DNA from 2 places in the Allobosea beijingensis genome. Region 2 is predicted to be linked to the other one. Evidence: predicted binding sites of a transcription regulator. Region 2 holds the regulator's gene; the other holds the start of a gene.
The links. Region 2 encodes PhoB, which activates phosphate uptake and scavenging genes when phosphate is short. Its sites were predicted from a motif close to TGTCATNNANCTGTCAT; they were not measured.
Positions count from the first base shown of each region.

Region 1: a site for PhoB is predicted at 5,274-5,290, ahead of phnC (phosphonate ABC transporter ATP-binding protein). Genes of this name have one in related genera too.

Region 1 is NZ_CP132359.1:3,155,543-3,164,339, reverse strand. Features, by position in the region: gene pbpC (penicillin-binding protein 1C) at 1-663, shown strand, start outside; gene Q9235_RS15120 (efflux RND transporter permease subunit) at 779-3,874, opposite strand; gene Q9235_RS15115 (efflux RND transporter periplasmic adaptor subunit) at 3,885-4,964, opposite strand; gene phnC (phosphonate ABC transporter ATP-binding protein) at 5,390-6,208, shown strand; gene phnD (phosphonate ABC transporter substrate-binding protein) at 6,290-7,204, shown strand; gene phnE (phosphonate ABC transporter, permease protein PhnE) at 7,346-8,227, shown strand; gene phnE (phosphonate ABC transporter, permease protein PhnE) at 8,224-8,797, shown strand, end outside.
Region 2 is NZ_CP132359.1:641,399-650,195, forward strand. Features, by position in the region: gene sucD (succinate--CoA ligase subunit alpha) at 1-309, opposite strand, end outside; gene sucC (ADP-forming succinate--CoA ligase subunit beta) at 319-1,515, opposite strand; gene mdh (malate dehydrogenase) at 1,594-2,556, opposite strand; gene Q9235_RS03215 (TetR/AcrR family transcriptional regulator) at 2,877-3,476, opposite strand; gene zapE (cell division protein ZapE) at 3,480-4,658, opposite strand; gene Q9235_RS03225 (amino acid ABC transporter ATP-binding protein) at 4,754-5,503, opposite strand; gene Q9235_RS03230 (SpoIIAA family protein) at 5,614-6,000, shown strand; gene phoB (phosphate regulon transcriptional regulator PhoB) at 6,004-6,711, opposite strand; gene phoU (phosphate signaling complex protein PhoU) at 6,725-7,444, opposite strand; gene pstB (phosphate ABC transporter ATP-binding protein PstB) at 7,468-8,274, opposite strand; gene pstA (phosphate ABC transporter permease PstA) at 8,314-8,797, opposite strand, start outside.

The sequences.
Region 1 (8,797 bases), 2.5 Mb from region 2:
CAGACGACACAAACCGGCCCGGCGCCCCGCCTCGTCGATCCCGTCGCAGCCTGGTATATCGCCGACACCCTGCTCGGGGCGCCGCCGCCGCTCAACGCGGTGCCCGGGCGCATCGCCTACAAGACCGGCACTTCATACGGCTATCGCGACGCCTGGGCCGTCGGCTTCGATCGCAAGCATACGATCGGCATCTGGGTTGGTCGCGCCGATAACGGCGCAGTGCCCGGATTGGTCGGGCGCACGGTCGCCGCGCCGATCCTGTTCGACGCCTTCGCCCGGCTCGGCATCGACCCGCGCCCCTTCCCGCAGCCGGCCGACGCGATCGTCGCCAGCACAGGCCATCTGCCGCCACCACTGCGGCATCTCCGGCAGGACGTGCCCAAGACCGTGACGGCGATGACGACGCCTGCGCTGAAGCTCGCCTTCCCGCCGGACGGCGCCCGCATCGACCTCTCCGCCGCCGCGCTCGACGGCAACAGCCGGCTCAACCTCAAGGCCGCCGGCGGCTCCCCACCCTATACCTGGCTGGTCGACGGCACGCCGGTCACCGAGCCGCAGCGCCGCCGCGAGACGCAATGGCAGCCGCCCGGCAAGGGTTTCATGCGGATATCGGTGATCGATGCGACCGGCGCGAGCGAGAGCGTCTCGGTGAGGCTGCAGTAGCGCTCGCTTCCCACCGCGTCATCCCGCAGGAGAAGGCGCCCTCTCGTTACATGGTCCCGTGTCTGCGCCGCAGCGTTGCACGCTGCAGCGCGCACGGGATGACAACGAGAGCCGTTTACTCCGCCGGGGCCGGATGTGCCCCATGCGCGCCGTGCCCTTCCTCATGCGGAGCATGGCGCGAGCCGTGGATCTTGCGGGCGAGGTAGCTGTAGGCGACAGGCACCACATAGAGCGTCAGCAGCGTGCCGAAGGTCATGCCGCCGACGATGACCCAGCCGATCTGCGAGCGGCTTTCCGCGCCGGCGCCCTTGGCGATGGCGAGCGGCACGGCGCCGAGCACCATCGCGCCCGTCGTCATCAGGATCGGGCGCAGGCGCAGCTCCGCCGCCTCGACGAGGGCGTCGATCATCTCGCGGCCCTCCTCGCGGAGCTGGTTGGTGAACTCCAGGATCAGGATGCCGTGCTTGGTGATCAGGCCGACCAGCGTGATCAGGCCGATCTGGCTGTACACGTTCATCGTCCCGCCGGTGTAGTAGAGCGCCGCGAGCGCGCCGGTCAGCGAAAGCGGCACCGAGACCATGATCACCACGGGATCGACGAAGCTTTCGAACTGCGCCGCCAGCACCAGGTAGATGAAGCCCAGCGCCAGCAGGAAGACGATGAATATGCTGGCGCCCGACTGCTTGAACTCGCGGCTCTGGCCGGAATAATCGACCTGCACTGAATTCGGCAGGACACGCGCCGCGCCGTCCTCCATGACCTTGAGCGCATCGCCGAGCGAATAGCCGGGCGCGGGAATCGCGGTGACCGTCGCCGAGCGGAGCTGGTTGAAGCGCACGAGCTCCTTCGGCGCGACCGTCTCCTCGACCTTGACCAGGCTGGAGAGCTGCACCACGGCGCCGCCGCGGCCCATCAGGTAGATCGATTGCAACGCCTGCGGCGTGTTGCGCTCGGCGCCCTCGACCTGCAGCACGACGTCGTACTGCTTGCTGTTCATGTTGAAGCGGGTGACCTGCCGGCCGCCGAGCAGCGTCTCCATGGTCCGGCCGATGATGTCGACATTGACGCCGAGATCGGCGGCGCGCTGCCGGTCGATCGAGACCTTGATCTGCGGCTTGTCGAGGATGAGGTTGGTCTCGACATTGGTCAGGACAGGCGAGTTCGAAACCTCGGCGATGAGCTGATCGACATAGGACTTGATCTGCGTATACGGCTCGGACGAGCGCAGCACGAACTCGACCGGCTTGCTGTTCGCCTGGCCCTGGCCGAGCGAAGCCGGGTTGGTCGCGAACAGACGGATGCCGGGGATCTGCGATAGCCCCTTGTTGATCTCGGCGACGAGATCCTGCTGCTTGCGCTGGCGCTCTTCCCAGGGCTTGAGGCGGGCGAAGCCGATCGCGCGCGTCACGTCGGGGAAGCCGACGATGACGAGATAGGTGTCGACCTCCTGGATGTTCTTGAAATAATTTTCGACCTGCCGGGCATAATCGGCTGTGAAGGACAAGGTCGCGCCTTCCGGCGACACGCCGATCGCATTGATCGTGCCGCGGTCCTCGACAGGCGCCAGCTCGGCGCGCAGATTCGTGAAGAAGAAATAGCCGCTGCCGGCAACGCCGAGCGCGAGCAGGACAACGAGCGGGCGCACCGTGAGCGCAGCGCGCAGCGACGCCTTGTAGCCGCGCGACAGCCCCTCGAAACCGCGCTCCAGCACATTGTAGAGCCAGTTATGCTTCTCGTGATGGCGCAGCAGCTTGGCGCACATCATCGGCGTCAGCGTCAGCGCGACGAAGCCGGAGACCAGCACGGCGCCGGCCAGGGTCAGCGCGAACTCGATGAAGAGCTTGCCGGTACGGCCGGTCGAGAAGGCCATCGGCGCATAGACCGCGACCAGCGTCAGGGTCATCGCCACAACGGCGAAGGCGATCTCGTTGATGCCGCGGATCGCCGCCGGGGTCGGCTGCATGCCGTCCTCGATATGGCGGTGGACATTCTCCAGCACGACGATGGCGTCGTCGACGACGAGGCCGATGGCAAGCACCATCGAGAGCAGCGTCAGCGTGTTCACGGTGAAGCCGAATGCGTACATCAGCGCAAACGAGCCGATCAGCGAGACCGGGATCGTCACCAGTGGGATCAGGGTCGCGCGGACCGAGCGCAGGAAGATGAAGATGATCAGCACGACCAGTACGATCGCCTCGATGATCGTCTGGTAGACCGCCTTGATCGAACGGTCGATGAAGACCGAGCTGTCATAGGATTTGGCGATCGACATGCCTTCCGGCAGGTCCTCGATGATGCCTGGCAACGCCTCCTCGATGCCGGCGGAGACGTCGAGCGGGTTCGCCGTCGCCTGCTTGACGATGCCGATCGTGACCGAAGGCGTGCCCTTGAACCAGGCGGCGTTGCGCTCCTCGCGCGCAGCGAGCTCGACCTTGGCGATGTCCTTGACCTTGACCGGGAAGCCGTTGGCGTCCTTGACGACGATCTCGCGGAATTCCGCCGGCGTGGTCATGCTGGTCTGCGATAGCACCGTGAATTCGCGGTCGTTGCTCTCGATGCGGCCCGACGGAATCTCGATGTTCTGCGCCCGGACCGCGGCCTCGACCTCCTGGACGCTGACGCTGTAGGCCGACATGCGAGCCCGATCGAGCCAGATCCGCATCGCGTACTGGCGCTGGCCGAGGATGCGGACTTCCGCCACGCCGGTGACGTTCTGGACGCGGTCCGAGATGAAGCGGTCGGCGAAATCGGTCAGTTCGAGCGGCCCGTGCCGCGAGCTGGTCAGCGAGAGATAGAGAATCGGCTGCGAGTCTGCCTCGACCTTGGCGATGACCGGCTCGTCGATCTCGTCCGGCATGCGGCTGCGCACGCGGCTGACGCGGTCGCGCACGTCGGAAGCCGCGACATCGGGGTCCACGTCCGGGCGGAAGCGCACCTGGATGAAGCTGCGCTCCTGGCGGCTGGTCGAGGACAGGATCTCGATGCCCTCGATGCCGGCGATCGAGTTCTCCAGGATCTGCGTGACCTGCGTCTCGATGATCTCGGCCGAGGCGCCGCGATAATCGGTGCGGACCGAGACGATCGGCTCGTCGATATTGGGATATTCGCGGATCGTCAGGCGGCCGTAGGAGACGATGCCGATCAGGATCACAAGCAGGCTCAGCACCGTCGAGAGGACGGGCCGGCGGACGAAAAGTTCGAAGAGGCTCATGCGTCAGCCCTCAGAGCTGGCTCGTCTGGACGACCTTGTCCTTGATCGCGATGATCGCGCCATCGCGCAGCCGCATCTGGCCGGCGGTGATGACCTGCATGTCGGGCTTCAGCCCGCTGACGATCTCGACCTTGCCCGGCAGGCGCTTGCCCAGTTCGACTGAAACCTTCTTCGCCTTACCCTTCTCGACGACATAGACCATCTTGCCGACCGCATCGGGCACGACCGCCATCTCCGGAACCAGGATCGCGTTCTCGCGCTGGTCGACGGTGATGGCGAGCCGGGCGAACAGGCCGGGCTTCAGGGCGAGATCGGCATTCGGGATGTTGGCGCGCAGGCGGATCGCCCGGCCGTTGACGTCGACCACCGGGTCGATCGCATAGATATGGCCCTGGAATTTCCGATCCGGCACCGCATCGACGCGCATCTGCACGGGCTGGCCGGTCTTGAGGCGGCTGAGATAAATCTCGGGCACGCGGAAATCGATCTTGATCGGGTCGATGCTGGTCAGCACGATCAGCGGTTTGCCGACCGAGACATAATCGCCGACGCCGACGGAGCGCAGGCCGACGACGCCGTTGAACGGCGCCACGATGGTCGACTGGGCGAGCTTGGCCTTGGCGAGCTGGACACGAGCCTCGCTGGAGGCGAGCTTCGCGGCGGATTCGTCGAGAGCGACCTGGGTACCGGAGCCGCGCGAGACCAGCGAGCGCAGGCGCTCGTTCGTGTCGCGAGCGAGGCCCAGATCGGCCATCGCCTGCTTGAGCTCTGCATCGAGGATCGCCGTATCGAGCTTGACCAGTTCCTGACCGGCCTTGACGCGCTCGCCCTCCTTGAAGCCGAGGAAGACGACACGGCCGGCGATTTCAGGCGCGATGACGACGGATTCATCGGCGGCCAGCGTGCCGAGCGCCTCGACCTCCTCGCTCACGGTCGCGATCTCGATGGAGGCGACCTCGACCGGAATGGCGCGCGGCCCCGAGACCGCGCTGGCCTGTGCCTGCTGCGCGCCGGCGCGCTGGTTGCGGTAGGCATAATAGCCGCCGCCCGCGATGGCAGCGACGAGAACAAGAAGAACGAACCGCTTCATCAGGCTGGAGGCTCCGTTGCCGCCCATTGGTCTTAAATGGAACGAAAGGCGTTGCTAAGATGCCGGCGTGCCACAGCGGCACAAAAACAGCGGTTTTTGCGCCGATGCCGCATCGATCCGGCCTCACAGGCATCGATGCAAGATGCTTGCCGATAAGAAGCCCACCGTCACGGGCGTCTCCGCCGCACACAAACATCCACGTTCATCCTGCCGGTAAGCCGGGAAACGTCCAAGCGCATTCTGGAGACCTCACGAAACGTTGACCGGCTCCTGAGGCGGCAAATGGCTCCTTTCGGAGCCTTGGCAGGCCGTCATGTGGCTGTCATCCGCGGTCGTTAGGGCTCGCCGCGATCGAGACGCCTGACCCTCTGGCCTTGGCCGGACGGGGACGCGCTCATGCCCGTATCGAGTCCGAGAACCAGTTCATGCTCCGCATCGAAGGCCTGACCAAGCGCTTTGGCGACAGGAACGCGGTCGACTCCGTCACCCTGACCGTCCCGAAGGGAGAGATGGTCGGTGTCATCGGTCCTTCCGGCGCCGGCAAGTCGACGCTGCTGCGCATGCTGAACCGCCTGACCGAGCCGACCTCCGGCCAGATCATCTGCGAGGAGCAGGACGTCACCGCTCTGAAGGGTGCCTCGCTGCGCCGCTGGCGCCGCGACACGGCGATGATCTTCCAGCAATTCAACCTCGTCGGCCGCCTCGATGTGCTGACCAATGTCCTGCTCGGCCGCCTGAACCATCGCTCGGCTGCGCTGACGCTGGTCAAGAGCTTCTCCGAGGACGACAAGATCCGCGCCATCGCTGCACTTGAGCGCCTCGATATGGGGCATCTGCTGGCTCAGCGCGCCGAGACCCTGTCCGGCGGTCAGCAGCAGCGCGTCGCCATTGCGCGTGCCCTCGTCCAGGAGCCGCGCATCATCCTCGCCGACGAGCCGATCGCTTCGCTCGACCCGCGCAACACCCAGGTCGTGATGGACGCGCTGTTCCGCATCAATCGCGAGGACGGCATCACGGTGATGTGCAACCTGCACGACCTCGACATAGCCGCGAAATACTGTGACCGCCTGATCGGCATGTCCGCCGGCAAGGTCGTGTTCGACGACGTGCCGCAGGCGCTGACCCGCGAGATCGCCGCCGAACTCTACGGCATCGAGGCCAAGGATGCCGGCGCCGAGGCGCTGGACGCGCTCGACGCCATCGCCGCCTCCGAGGCGAAGCGCGCCCGCCAGAAGATCGCCTGACTCCCCGAGATCGCCGGACCGGCCAAGGGCCGTCGCCGCGAGAAGACCATCCCGCCTACGACTACAACCAGGAGCACATCGATGCTGACCCGTCGTCATACACTCTCGCTCGCCGTCGCCGGCCTGGCGCTCGCCGCGGCCCCGGCTTTCGCCCAGGACTGGAAGGCGAAATATCCCGAGATCGTCTTCGCGATCATCCCCTCCGAGAACGCCTCCGGCGTCACCGAGCGCTACACCCCCTTCGTGCAGTATCTCGCCAAGGAACTCGGCACCAAGGTGACCCTGCGCATCGCCAACGACTACGCTGCGATCATCGAGGGCCAGCGCACCGGCAACATCCACATCGCCTCCTACGGCCCCTCTTCCTTCGCCCGCGCCCGCATGACCGGCGCCAAGGTCGATGCCTTCGCCATCGAGACCAATCTCGACGGCACCAAGGGCTATCACTCGGTCTTCTACGTGAAGAAGGACTCGCCTTATCAGAAGGTCGAGGACCTCAAGGGCAAGAATCTCGGCCTCGTCGACCCGAACTCGACCTCCGGCAACAACGTCCCGCGCTTCGCGCTGAACGGCATGAAGATCGAGCCGGAAAGCTTCTTCTCGAAGGTCGTCTATACCGGCAGCCATGAGAACGCGATCATCGCGCTCCAGCAGGGCACCGTCGACATCGCCGCCAATTGGTGGAACGACGAGCAGGAATCGAACCTGCAGCGCATGGCCCGCAAGAACATGGCCAAGGCCGAGGATTTCCGGATCATCTTCAAGTCCGAGCAGATCGTGAACTCGCCGATGGCCTATCTCACCGACATGCCGGAAGAGCTGAAGGCCAAGATCCGCGACGCGGTCCTGAACCTCGCCACCAAGGACAAGGCCGCCTTCGACAAGATCTATGAAGGCAAGCAGGGCCCGCTCGTCGCCGTCGACAACAAGGCTTATGACCCGATCATCGAGCTGAACAAGTTCGTCGACGACCTCCGCAAGAAGAAGTCGTCGTAATTCAGCAAGCCGTCATGCCCGGGCTTGCCCCGGGCATCTCCTGATCGAGATTCCCGGGCCTGCGCTTCGCTTCGCCCGGGAATGGCACTCTTGTCCGGGGTCGCGCTCGCCGATCCCGCGACCCCTCGGAAGCGCCTCCCCATGACCCTCGCGATCGACAGCAACGACCCGGCCATCCGGGCCCATGCCGAGGCCTATCGGCAGGCTTCATCCGCAAAGCGCCGGCAGGCTATGATCGGCATCGCCGTCTTCATCGCCTGCGTGCTTTTGTCCGCACGCGGGGCGGAGGTCGATCTCGCCAAGTTCTTCGAGAACATCCACCGCTTCCCGAAATATATCTACGAGACGCTGCCGACGCTGCGCCTCTCCAGCCTCGGCGCAGATCTCTCCGAATGGTACTGGGGCCTCAAGGGCTGGCTGAAGCTGCTCTGGCAGACCGTGCTGATCGCCTATGTCGGCACGATCCTCGGCGTTGCCGGCGCCTTCCTGTTCTGCTTCGCCGCCGCCGCCAATCTCGGCCGCGCCTCCTGGCTGCGCTTCGCGGTACGCCGCTATCTCGAATTCTGCCGCACCGTTCCCGAGATCGTCTTCGCGTTGATCTTCGTCATCGCCTTTGGCCTCGGCCCGCTGCCCGGCGTGCTCGCCATCGCGATCCACACCATGGGTGCGCTCGGCAAGCTCTTCTCCGAGGTCGTCGAGAACATCGACCTGAAGCCGGTCGACGGTGTCACCGCTTCCGGCGGAAGCTGGTGGCAGATCGTGCGCTTCGCCGTCGTGCCGCAGGTGCTCTCCAATTTCGCCAGCTACGCGCTGCTGCGCTTCGAGATCAATGTCCGCGGCGCCTCGATCATGGGTTTCGTCGGCGCCGGCGGCATCGGCCAGGACCTGATCGAGGCCATCCGCAAGTTCTATTTCACCGATGTCAGCGCCATCCTGCTGCTGATCATCGTGGCGGTCATGCTGATCGACTATGCCACCGAGCGGCTGCGCCACGCCCTCCTCAGCCTGGAGCATGGCCGATGAGCCTCGCCCTCTCGACGGCCGAGCGCGCCGACATCCTGCGCCGCCACGATGCCGCCATCCGCGGCTCGTTCAGGACGAAGCTCGCGACCATCGGCACCATTGCCGCGCTCGCCGGCTTCTTCGTCTACGGGCTGACGACGCTCGAAACCTCGCTCTGGAAGATCATTGCGGGCTTCGGCAATCTCGGCACCTTCGTCATGCTGATGCTGCCGCCCGATCCCGGCTCCTGGGCGCGCGCCGTCATCTTCGTGAAGGCGCTGTTCGAGACCATCGCCATCGCCTTCCTCGGCACGATCCTCGCCGCCATCCTCGCCCTGCCCCTCGGCTTCATCGCGGCGCGCAACGTCGTCGCCAACCGCATCGTGCATTTCCTCGCCCGCCGCTCGCTCGACACGGTGCGCGGTGTCGATGCCCTGATCTGGGCGCTGATCTGGGTGAATGTCGTGGGTCTCGGCCCCTTCGCCGGCATGCTCGCGATCATGACCAGCGATCTCGGCGCCTTCGGCAAGCTCTATTCGGAAGCGATCGAGGCGGCCGACCGCAAGCCGGTCGAGGGCGTATCCTCCGTCG
Region 2 (8,797 bases):
GAGCACCGGGATGCCCTCGGTGATGCAGATGACGAGCGGGATCTCGGCATCGATCGCCTCACAAATCGCGTCCGCGGCGCCCGGAGGCGGCACATAGACGACCGAAGCATCGGCGCCGGTCTTGGCCTTGGCCTCATGCACGCTGTCGAAGACAGGCAGGCCGAGATGGAGCGAGCCGCCCTTGCCCGGAGATGTGCCGCCGACCATCTGCGTGCCATAGGCGATCGCCTGCTCGGAATGGAAGGTCCCGTTCTTGCCGGTGAAGCCCTGGCAGATGACCTTGGTGTTCTTGTCGATCAGGATGGACATGTCTGCTCCTCAGGCCTTCTTGATCGCGGCGACGATCTTCTGCGCGGCGTCGTCCAGGTCGTCGGCGGGAATGACGTTGAGGCCGGACTCGCGGATGATCTTCTTGCCTTCCTCGACATTGGTGCCTTCGAGGCGCACGACCAGCGGGACCTGAAGGCCGACCGCCTTCACCGCGGCGATGACGCCGCGCGCGATGACGTCGCACTTCATGATGCCGCCGAAGATGTTGACGAGGATGCCCTTCACCTTCGGATCGGCGGTGATGATCTTGAACGCCGCCGTCACCTTCTCTTCGCTGGCGCCGCCGCCGACGTCGAGGAAGTTCGCCGGGCTTTCACCGTAGAGCTGAATGATGTCGAGCGTCGCCATCGCGAGGCCGGCGCCGTTGACCATGCAGCCGATCGTGCCGTCGAGCGCGATATAGGCGAGGTCGTACTTGGAGGCCTCGATCTCCTTCTCGTCCTCTTCGGTGACGTCGCGCAGCGCAACGACCTCGGGGTGACGATAGAGCGAGTTCGAGTCGAACGAGACCTTGGCGTCCAGGCACTTGAGCTGGCCCTGGGTGGTCACGATCAGCGGGTTGATCTCCAGCATGTCCATGTCCTTGGCCACGAACGCGTTGTAGATCTGGCCGAGCACGGTGCCGGCCTGCTTGGCAAGGTCGCCCTGCAATCCGAGGATGCGCGCCATGGCGCGGCCGTGATGCGGCATGATGCCGGTCGCCGGATCGACCGAGAAGGTCTCGATCTTCTCGGGCGTGTCATGGGCGACGGCCTCGATGTCCATGCCGCCCTCGGTCGAGATGACGAAGGCGATGCGCGAGGTCTCGCGGTCGACCAGCGCCGAGAGGTAGAACTCCTTCTCGATGTCCGAGCCGTCTTCGATATAGAGGCGGTTGACCTGCTTGCCGGTCTCGCCGGTCTGGATCGTGACCAGCGTGTTGCCGAGCATCTCCTTGGCGTGGGCCTCGACCTCGGCCACCGACTTGGCGAGGCGAACGCCGCCCTTGGCGTCGGGGCCGAGTTCCTTGAACTTGCCCTTGCCGCGCCCGCCGGCGTGGATCTGCGACTTCACGACATAGAGCGGGCCCGGCAGCTTCTTGGCGGCCTCGACCGCCTCAGCCACCGTCAGCGCCGGGAAACCGGCCGAAACGGGCGCGCCGAATTCCTTCAGGATGGCTTTGCCCTGGTATTCGTGGATGTTCATGTGCTCGGTTTCCCTGACAGCGACAAATGAAGACGAAAAGGCGGCGAAGCGGATCGACGCTCGCCGCCTTCAGTTAGATCACGCGAGTGACGAGTCGATGTTCTTGCAGGCGTCGATCAGGCCCTGGACCGAAGCCACCGACTTCGCCAGCATCTCCTTCTCGGCACCGTTGAGGCGGATCTTGACGACGCGCTCGACACCCTTGGCGCCGATCACGACGGGAACGCCGACGAACATGTCCTTGACGCCGTACTGTCCACGCAGCGCAGCCGCCGCCGGCAGGACGCGCTTCTGGTCCTTGAGATAGCTCTCTGCCATCGCGATCGCGGAAGCCGCCGGGGCGTAGAAGGCCGAGCCGGTCTTGAGCAGGTTGACGATCTCGCCGCCGCCCTTGCGGGTGCGCTCGACGATGGCGTCCAGCTTCTCCTGCGTGGTCCACTTCATCTTGACGAGGTCCGGCAGCGGGATGCCGGCGACGCCCGAATAGCGGACCAGCGGCACCATGTCGTCGCCATGGCCGCCGAGCACGAAGGCCGAGACGTCCTTGACCGAGACCTGGAACTCCTCGGCGAGGAAGTGGCGGAAGCGGGCGCTATCCAGCACGCCGGCCATGCCGCAGATCATGTTGGGCTTGAGGCCCGAGAACTTCTGCAGAGCCCAGACCATCGCGTCGAGCGGGTTGGTGATGCAGATCACGAAGGCCTTCGGGGCGTACTGCTTGATGCCTTCACCGACCGACTTCATCACCTTGAGATTGATGCCGATCAGGTCGTCGCGGCTCATGCCCGGCTTACGCGGCACGCCGGCGGTGACGATGATCACGTCGGCGCCCTTGATGTCCTCATAGGAATTCGTGCCCTTGTAGCCGGCGTCGAAGCCGTCGACCGGGGCGGACTCGGCGATGTCCAGGCCCTTGCCCTGCGGAATGCCCTCGGCGATGTCGAACAGGACGACGTCGCCCAGTTCCTTGAGGCCGGCGAGGTGAGCGAGCGTGCCACCGATCTGGCCGGAGCCGATGAGGGCGATCTTCTTACGGGCCATTGCCTAGTCCTTTGTTTCTGGCGCGACCATCGATCCGGCTGCTGCCGGCTTCGACATTCAAAATGCCTTGGCGCTGCGACAGGTCAGCTCCCGGTGGGAGCCGGCCAAACCGTGCGTTCCTTTGGCCCAAACCGGGCTTTTGCCGCAACCCTTGCCGAAAAAGCGGCTTTTCTCGGGCATGACGCGCCTCGCGCGACACCGCGCGAGGCCGATCCCGATTTTTCAATGACTTAGCGGAGGCAATCCCGCACGCTCGGTTCCATCAGGAACGAAAATCGATAATTACAATTTACAGATATTGTAATTGGTAACCGGATTATTCACACGATCCCGTTGCCGAGCACCCGCAGGATCACCCGGATCAGGGTAGAGAGCCGCGTATCGACCGACGCCTGCGGAACATCCGCCTCCAGCGCCAGCGAGGCCGGATGGATGAAGCGGTTGGTGGCGTCGATGACGAAGGCGATCGCCCGGTCGCGATCGCGCGGCTCGAACACGCCGGTCGCGATGCCCTCGTCGACCACCCGCTCGAACAGCGCGCGGACGCGGGTGCGGTTGCGCCGGCTGATCGCGTGCCGCTTGGCGACGGCGAGCGACAAGGCCGCGAAGAGATGCGGCTCCTCGGTCAGCAGGTCGCGATTGGCCTTGGCGAGCGCCAGGATCAGGCGTTCCAGCTTGTCGTCGGCCGGGTCGGGTCCATCGGCGACATCGGCGAGCCGGCGCTCTGTCGCCTTCAGCCAGACATCGACGACGGCATCGATCAGCGCGCCCTTGGAGGGGAAGTAGCGGTAGACATTGGCATGGGTCATGCCCGCCTCTTCCGCCACGGCGACGACCGTGAAGCGCTTCAGCCCGAACTTGCGCAGATGCTCGCCGGCGACCGTGAGGATGCGGGTCTCGCTCGGCTCGCGCTGCGCCATCGGTCAGGTCTCGACCAGGCCGGTGGTGTTCCCGCTCGCCGCCGAGTCCGGCCGGCCATGCGGCATCGCCAGGTACTCCTCGGAGCGCATTTCGATCAGGCGGGAGACGGTGCGGTCGAACTCGAACGCCTCGCGGCCCTTGCTCGCCCGATAGAGTTCGTGCGGCTCCGCCGCCGCCGAAGCGACGAGCTTCACATGATGCTCATAGAGCGTGTCGATCAGGATGATGAAGCGCTTGGCCTCGTTGCGCCGGTCGAAATCGAGGATCGGGATCTCGTCGAGCACCAGCGTATGGAAGCGCTGCGCCAGCGCGATATAGTCGGAGGCGCCATAGGCTTGCGCACAGAGATCGGCGAAGCCCGCCCGCGCCACGCTGCCGGCAGCCTGCGGCAAGACGAGATCGTGCCCCTGCACGGTGAGCACCGTGCGTTGGCCCTGCGTCTTGCCCGACAGGGCCTTGAAGGCGGCATCGAGCGCAGCCTGCGCCTTCTCGTCGGCCGGGACATGATAGACCGGCGCGCCGCCGAGCTTCTCCAGCCGGAAATCGGTACGCGCATCGAGCTTGAGCACCTCGACCTTGGTCTGCAGCAATTCGATGAAGGGCAGGAACAGCGCCCGGTTGAGCCCGCCCTCGTAGAGCCGCGACGGCTCGACATTCGAGGTCGCAACCACGACGACGCCGGCCGCGAACAGCGCCGTGAACAGCCGCCCGAGGATCATCGCATCGGCGATGTCGGTGACGGTGAACTCGTCGAAGCAGAGCAGATAGGCCTCGTCCGCAAGATCGGCAGCAACCGGCGCGATCGGGTCGGAATCCTTGACCTCGCCGCTCTTGATCTTCTGGCGATAGGCATTGATGCGGCCATGGACGTCGGCAAGGAACTCGTGGAAATGCACCCGGCGCTTGCGCTTCACCGGCGCCGCCTCGAAGAACATGTCCATCAGCATGGTCTTGCCGCGGCCGACCGAGCCCCAGACATAGAGCCCTTTCGGCGCCGCAGCCGTATCCGGCTTCTTGCCGAAGAGCCAGCCGAGCGCGCTGCCCTTGCGCGCGAGCCGGCGGGCGGCGAGCGTCTCGGTCAGCGCCTGGAGCTTCTTGACCACCGCGACCTGCGCGGGATCGCGCTCGATGGCGCCCGCCTCGACCAGGGCGGCATAACGGTCGGTGATCGAGGCTGACATGACGGCGGGCGCTGGCGATCCGGAAAAGACCAGACCGGGTTACGGCAGCCCCGCACTCACCGCAAGTCCGCAGGGCTGCTTTGGGCGGACCCGCATCATACCGAGAGGGCCGCGAGGAAGTCGCGCGTGCGCGCCTGCCTCGGCCTCGTCAGCATGGTCTGCGGAGACCCGTGCTCGACAATCTCACCACCAGCCATGAAGGCGACGCCATCGGCGACATCGCTGATAAAGCCGAGTTCATGCGTCGCCGCGATCATCGTCAGGCCCGACGTGGCAAGGTTGCGCATCACGGCGAGCACCTCGCCTGCCGTGTCCGGATCGAGCCCCGCGGTGGGCTCGTCCAACAGCATCAGCCTCGGCCGCGCCGCCGACACTCGCGCGACGCCAAGGCGCCACCGCTCCCCGCCCGAAAGCTCGCTTGGATAGGCATCGCGCCTGTCGGCCAGCCCGGCCCGCTCCAGCGCAGCCATCGCCTCCGCGACGATCTCCCGTCGCGACAGCCTGAGCTGGCCGAGCGGCCCTTCAAGAATGTGCTGCAGGGCGGTCATGTGATCGAACAGTTCGGGACGCTGCGAGACCATGCCGACGACAAGACCCTGGCGCGCGGTCTCCGCCTCGATCGATGCTCCATCGATCTGGATCGTCCCTTCGTCGATCGCCTCGCTCCCGCCGATGCAGCGCAGCAGCGTCGACTTGCCGGCGCCCGGCCGCCCGATGAGGCACAGGATCGCTCCGGGCGCCACTGCAAGCGAGACGTCGCTCAGCGCCTTCACCTCGCCGAAGCGCTTGCTGACATGGGCGATGGCCACGGCCGCACCAGCCTTCGTGATCTGCGCCGCGCTCACACCGCGTCCTCCGTGAATGTCGTCGGAGGCCATATCGCCCGATCCGCGGCAAGGCCAGCCCGGCGAAACCTCCTGCTCGGCCGCGCGTTGGCGCTTGAGGAGGAGGAGCCATGCTCACCATTCTGCCCGCCCCAGACCATGTCGCCGCCTATCGCCTGTCGCAGACGCTGACTGGCGAGGATCTCGACGCGATCATGGCCGACATCGAAGCTCGGCTCGTCCGCCACGAGAAGCTCGGCATCCTCGCCGACATGACCGATTTCACCGACATGACGCTGGCCGCCGCCTGGAAGGACGCACGCTACAGCCTCGGCAAGCTCTGGGAGCTCCGTCGTTTCCCGAAGGAAGCGGTGATCACCGACAAAGGCTGGCTCGCCGGCTTCGTCGATCTGCTCGACCCGGCGATTCCCTTCGTCAAGGTCCGCGCCTTCAAGCCCGAGGACTACGAGAAGGCGCTGAGTTGGGTCGGCGATATCGAGGGCGGCCCAGACGCCTGAGGCTTATGCGGCGCCGCCGCGCGCAAAGGTCTCGTCGAAGGCATAGCCCGCGCCGCGTACCGTCCGCAGCGGGTCCTTGGCATCCCCCGGCGTGATCGCCTTGCGCAAACGCCCGACATGCACGTCGACCGTGCGCTCGTCGATATAGACGTCGCGGCCCCAGACGGCGTCGAGAAGCTGGGCGCGGGAATAGACCCGGCCCGGCGCCTGCATCAGAAATTCCAGCAGGCGGAACTCGGTCGGTCCGAGATGGAGTTCGCTACCCGCGCGCCTGACGCGGCGCGTCGTACGGTCGAGTTCGAGATCGCCGGCCGCGAGCAGCCCCGCGACATGGCCGGGCTTCGCCCTGCGAAGAAGCGCCTGGATGCGCGCGATCAATTCCGGCAGCGAGAACGGCTTGACGACATAGTCGTCGGCGCCGGTCGCGAGCCCGCGCACGCGCTCGGTCTCCTCGCCGCGCGCCGTCAGCATGATGATCGGCACGCGCTCGGTGTCGCGCCGCGAGCGCAGGCGCCGGCAGAGCTCGATGCCGGACAGGCCCGGCAGCATCCAGTCGAGCAGGACGAGATCAGGCGTGTGATCGCGCAGATGCAGCTCCGCGTCGTCCCCCCGCGCGACGCTGTCGACCTCGAAGCCCTCGGCCTCGAGATTATAGCGCAGCAGCAGGGTGAGCGGCTCTTCGTCCTCGACGATCAGGATGCGTGCGGCCATGTTGGCTTTGACCTTAGTTTCCCGTCACCGCTTCGACCTCGATATTGGTCGTGTCGAGCTTCGGCCGGTTCACATCGAGGGAATCGCCGGTGACGAGGTAATGGATGGTCTCGGCGATGTTGGTGGTGTGATCGCCGATGCGCTCGATGTTCTTGGCGCAGAACAGCAGATGCGTGCAGAACGTGATGTTGCGCGGGTCTTCCATCATGTAGGTCAGGAGCTCGCGGAACAGCGAGGTGTAGAGCGCGTCGATCTCGTCGTCGCGCTTCCAGACCTCGAGCGCCTTCTGCTCGTTGGTGGCGGCATAAGCGTCCAGCACATCCTTGAGCTGGGCCTGCACGAGGCGGCTGATATGCTCGAGGCCGACAACCGCGCGATGCGGCGGCTGGAACTGCCCGGCGATGGCGACGGCCCGCTTGGCGATGTTCTTGGCGAGATCGCCGACGCGCTCGATGTCCGAAGCGAGGCGGATCGCCGAGATCAGCTCACGCAGATCCTGCGCCAGAGGCTGGCGCCGGGCGATGGTAAGCACGGCCTTCTCCTCGACCTCGCGCTGGAGGTTGTCGAGGCGCTGGTCGGCCGAGATGATCTTCTGGGCCAGCGCGGTATCGCGGCGAACGAGCGCGACCGTGGAATCGCCCAGCATGCGCTCGGCCATTCCGCCCATTTCGGCGAGGCTGCGGCGGATACCTTCGAGATCGGCGTCGTAGGAACGGACGATGTGTTCAGTCATGGCATTGCCCTCCACGGCGTCGCTTAGCCGAAACGGCCTGTGACGTAGTCCTGCGTCTGCTTTTTGGCGGGGTTCATGAAGATCGTGTTGGTCGGAGCGAACTCGATGACCTCGCCGAGATACATGAAGGCGGTGTACTGCGAGATGCGCGCCGCCTGCTGCATGTTGTGCGTGACGATGGCGATGGTGAAGTCGCTCTTGAGCTGCTCCAGCAGGTCTTCGATCTTGCCGGTCGAGATGGGATCGAGCGCCGAGGTCGGCTCGTCGAACAGGATCACTTCCGGCTTCTGCGCGATGGTGCGCGCGATGCACAGGCGCTGCTGCTGGCCGCCGGAGAGACCCATGCCGGAGCTCTTCAGCTTGTCCTTGACCTCGTCCCAGAGCGCGGCGCGGCGCAGCGCGCCCTCGACGCGGTCGTCGAGCTCCGACTTCGGCGGCTTCTCGTAGAGGCGGATGCCGAAGGCGACGTTGTCGTAGATCGACATCGGGAACGGCGTCGGCTTCTGGAAGACCATGCCGACGCGCGAGCGCAGCTCGTTCACATCGACTTCTTTCGAGATGATGTTGCGGCCGTCGAGCATGATCTGCCCTTCGGCGCGCTGCTCGGGGTAGAGCGAGTAGATGCGGTTGAAGATGCGCAGCAGGGTCGACTTGCCGCAGCCCGACGGCCCGATCAGCGCCGTGACGTGCCGGTCGCGGAAGTCGAGATTGATGTTCTTCAGCGCCTTGTGCTCGCCGTAGTAGAAATCGAGGTTCTTGACCGCGATCCGGACGGGCGCCTCGGCATCGAGCGACTGGGGGGAGAGTTCAAGGGTCGAAAGCATCGACATGGGTCCTCAAGGTCGGTCGCGACCGGGTTGGTTTCAGGCTCACTTGCTGCCGGCGACGATACGCCGGGCAACGATCGAGAGCACGAGGATCGAGATGGTGATGATCAGCGAGCCGGCCCAGGCGAGCTGCTGCCAGTTCTCGTAAGGGGCGGAGGCGAACTGGTAGATCGTCACCGGCAGGTTCGAGACGCCGCCGACAAGTGTCGGCGAGAACCAGAAATTGTTGTTGAGCGCGGTGAAGAGCAGCGGCGCGGTCTCGCCGGCGATGCGGGCGAGCGCCAGCAGGATGCCGGTGACCATGCCGGCCTTGGCCGCGCGCCAGGTCACCGAGGTGATCACGACGGAAGGCGGCGCGCCGAGCGCAGCGCCGGCTTCGCGCAAGGGACCGGGCACGAGGCTGAGCATGTCCTCGGTGGTGCGCACGATGACCGGGATCGCGATGATGCCGAGCGCGACGCCGCCGGCCCAGCCGGAATAGCCGCGGAACGGCTCGACGAGGATGACGTAGACGAACAGGCCGATC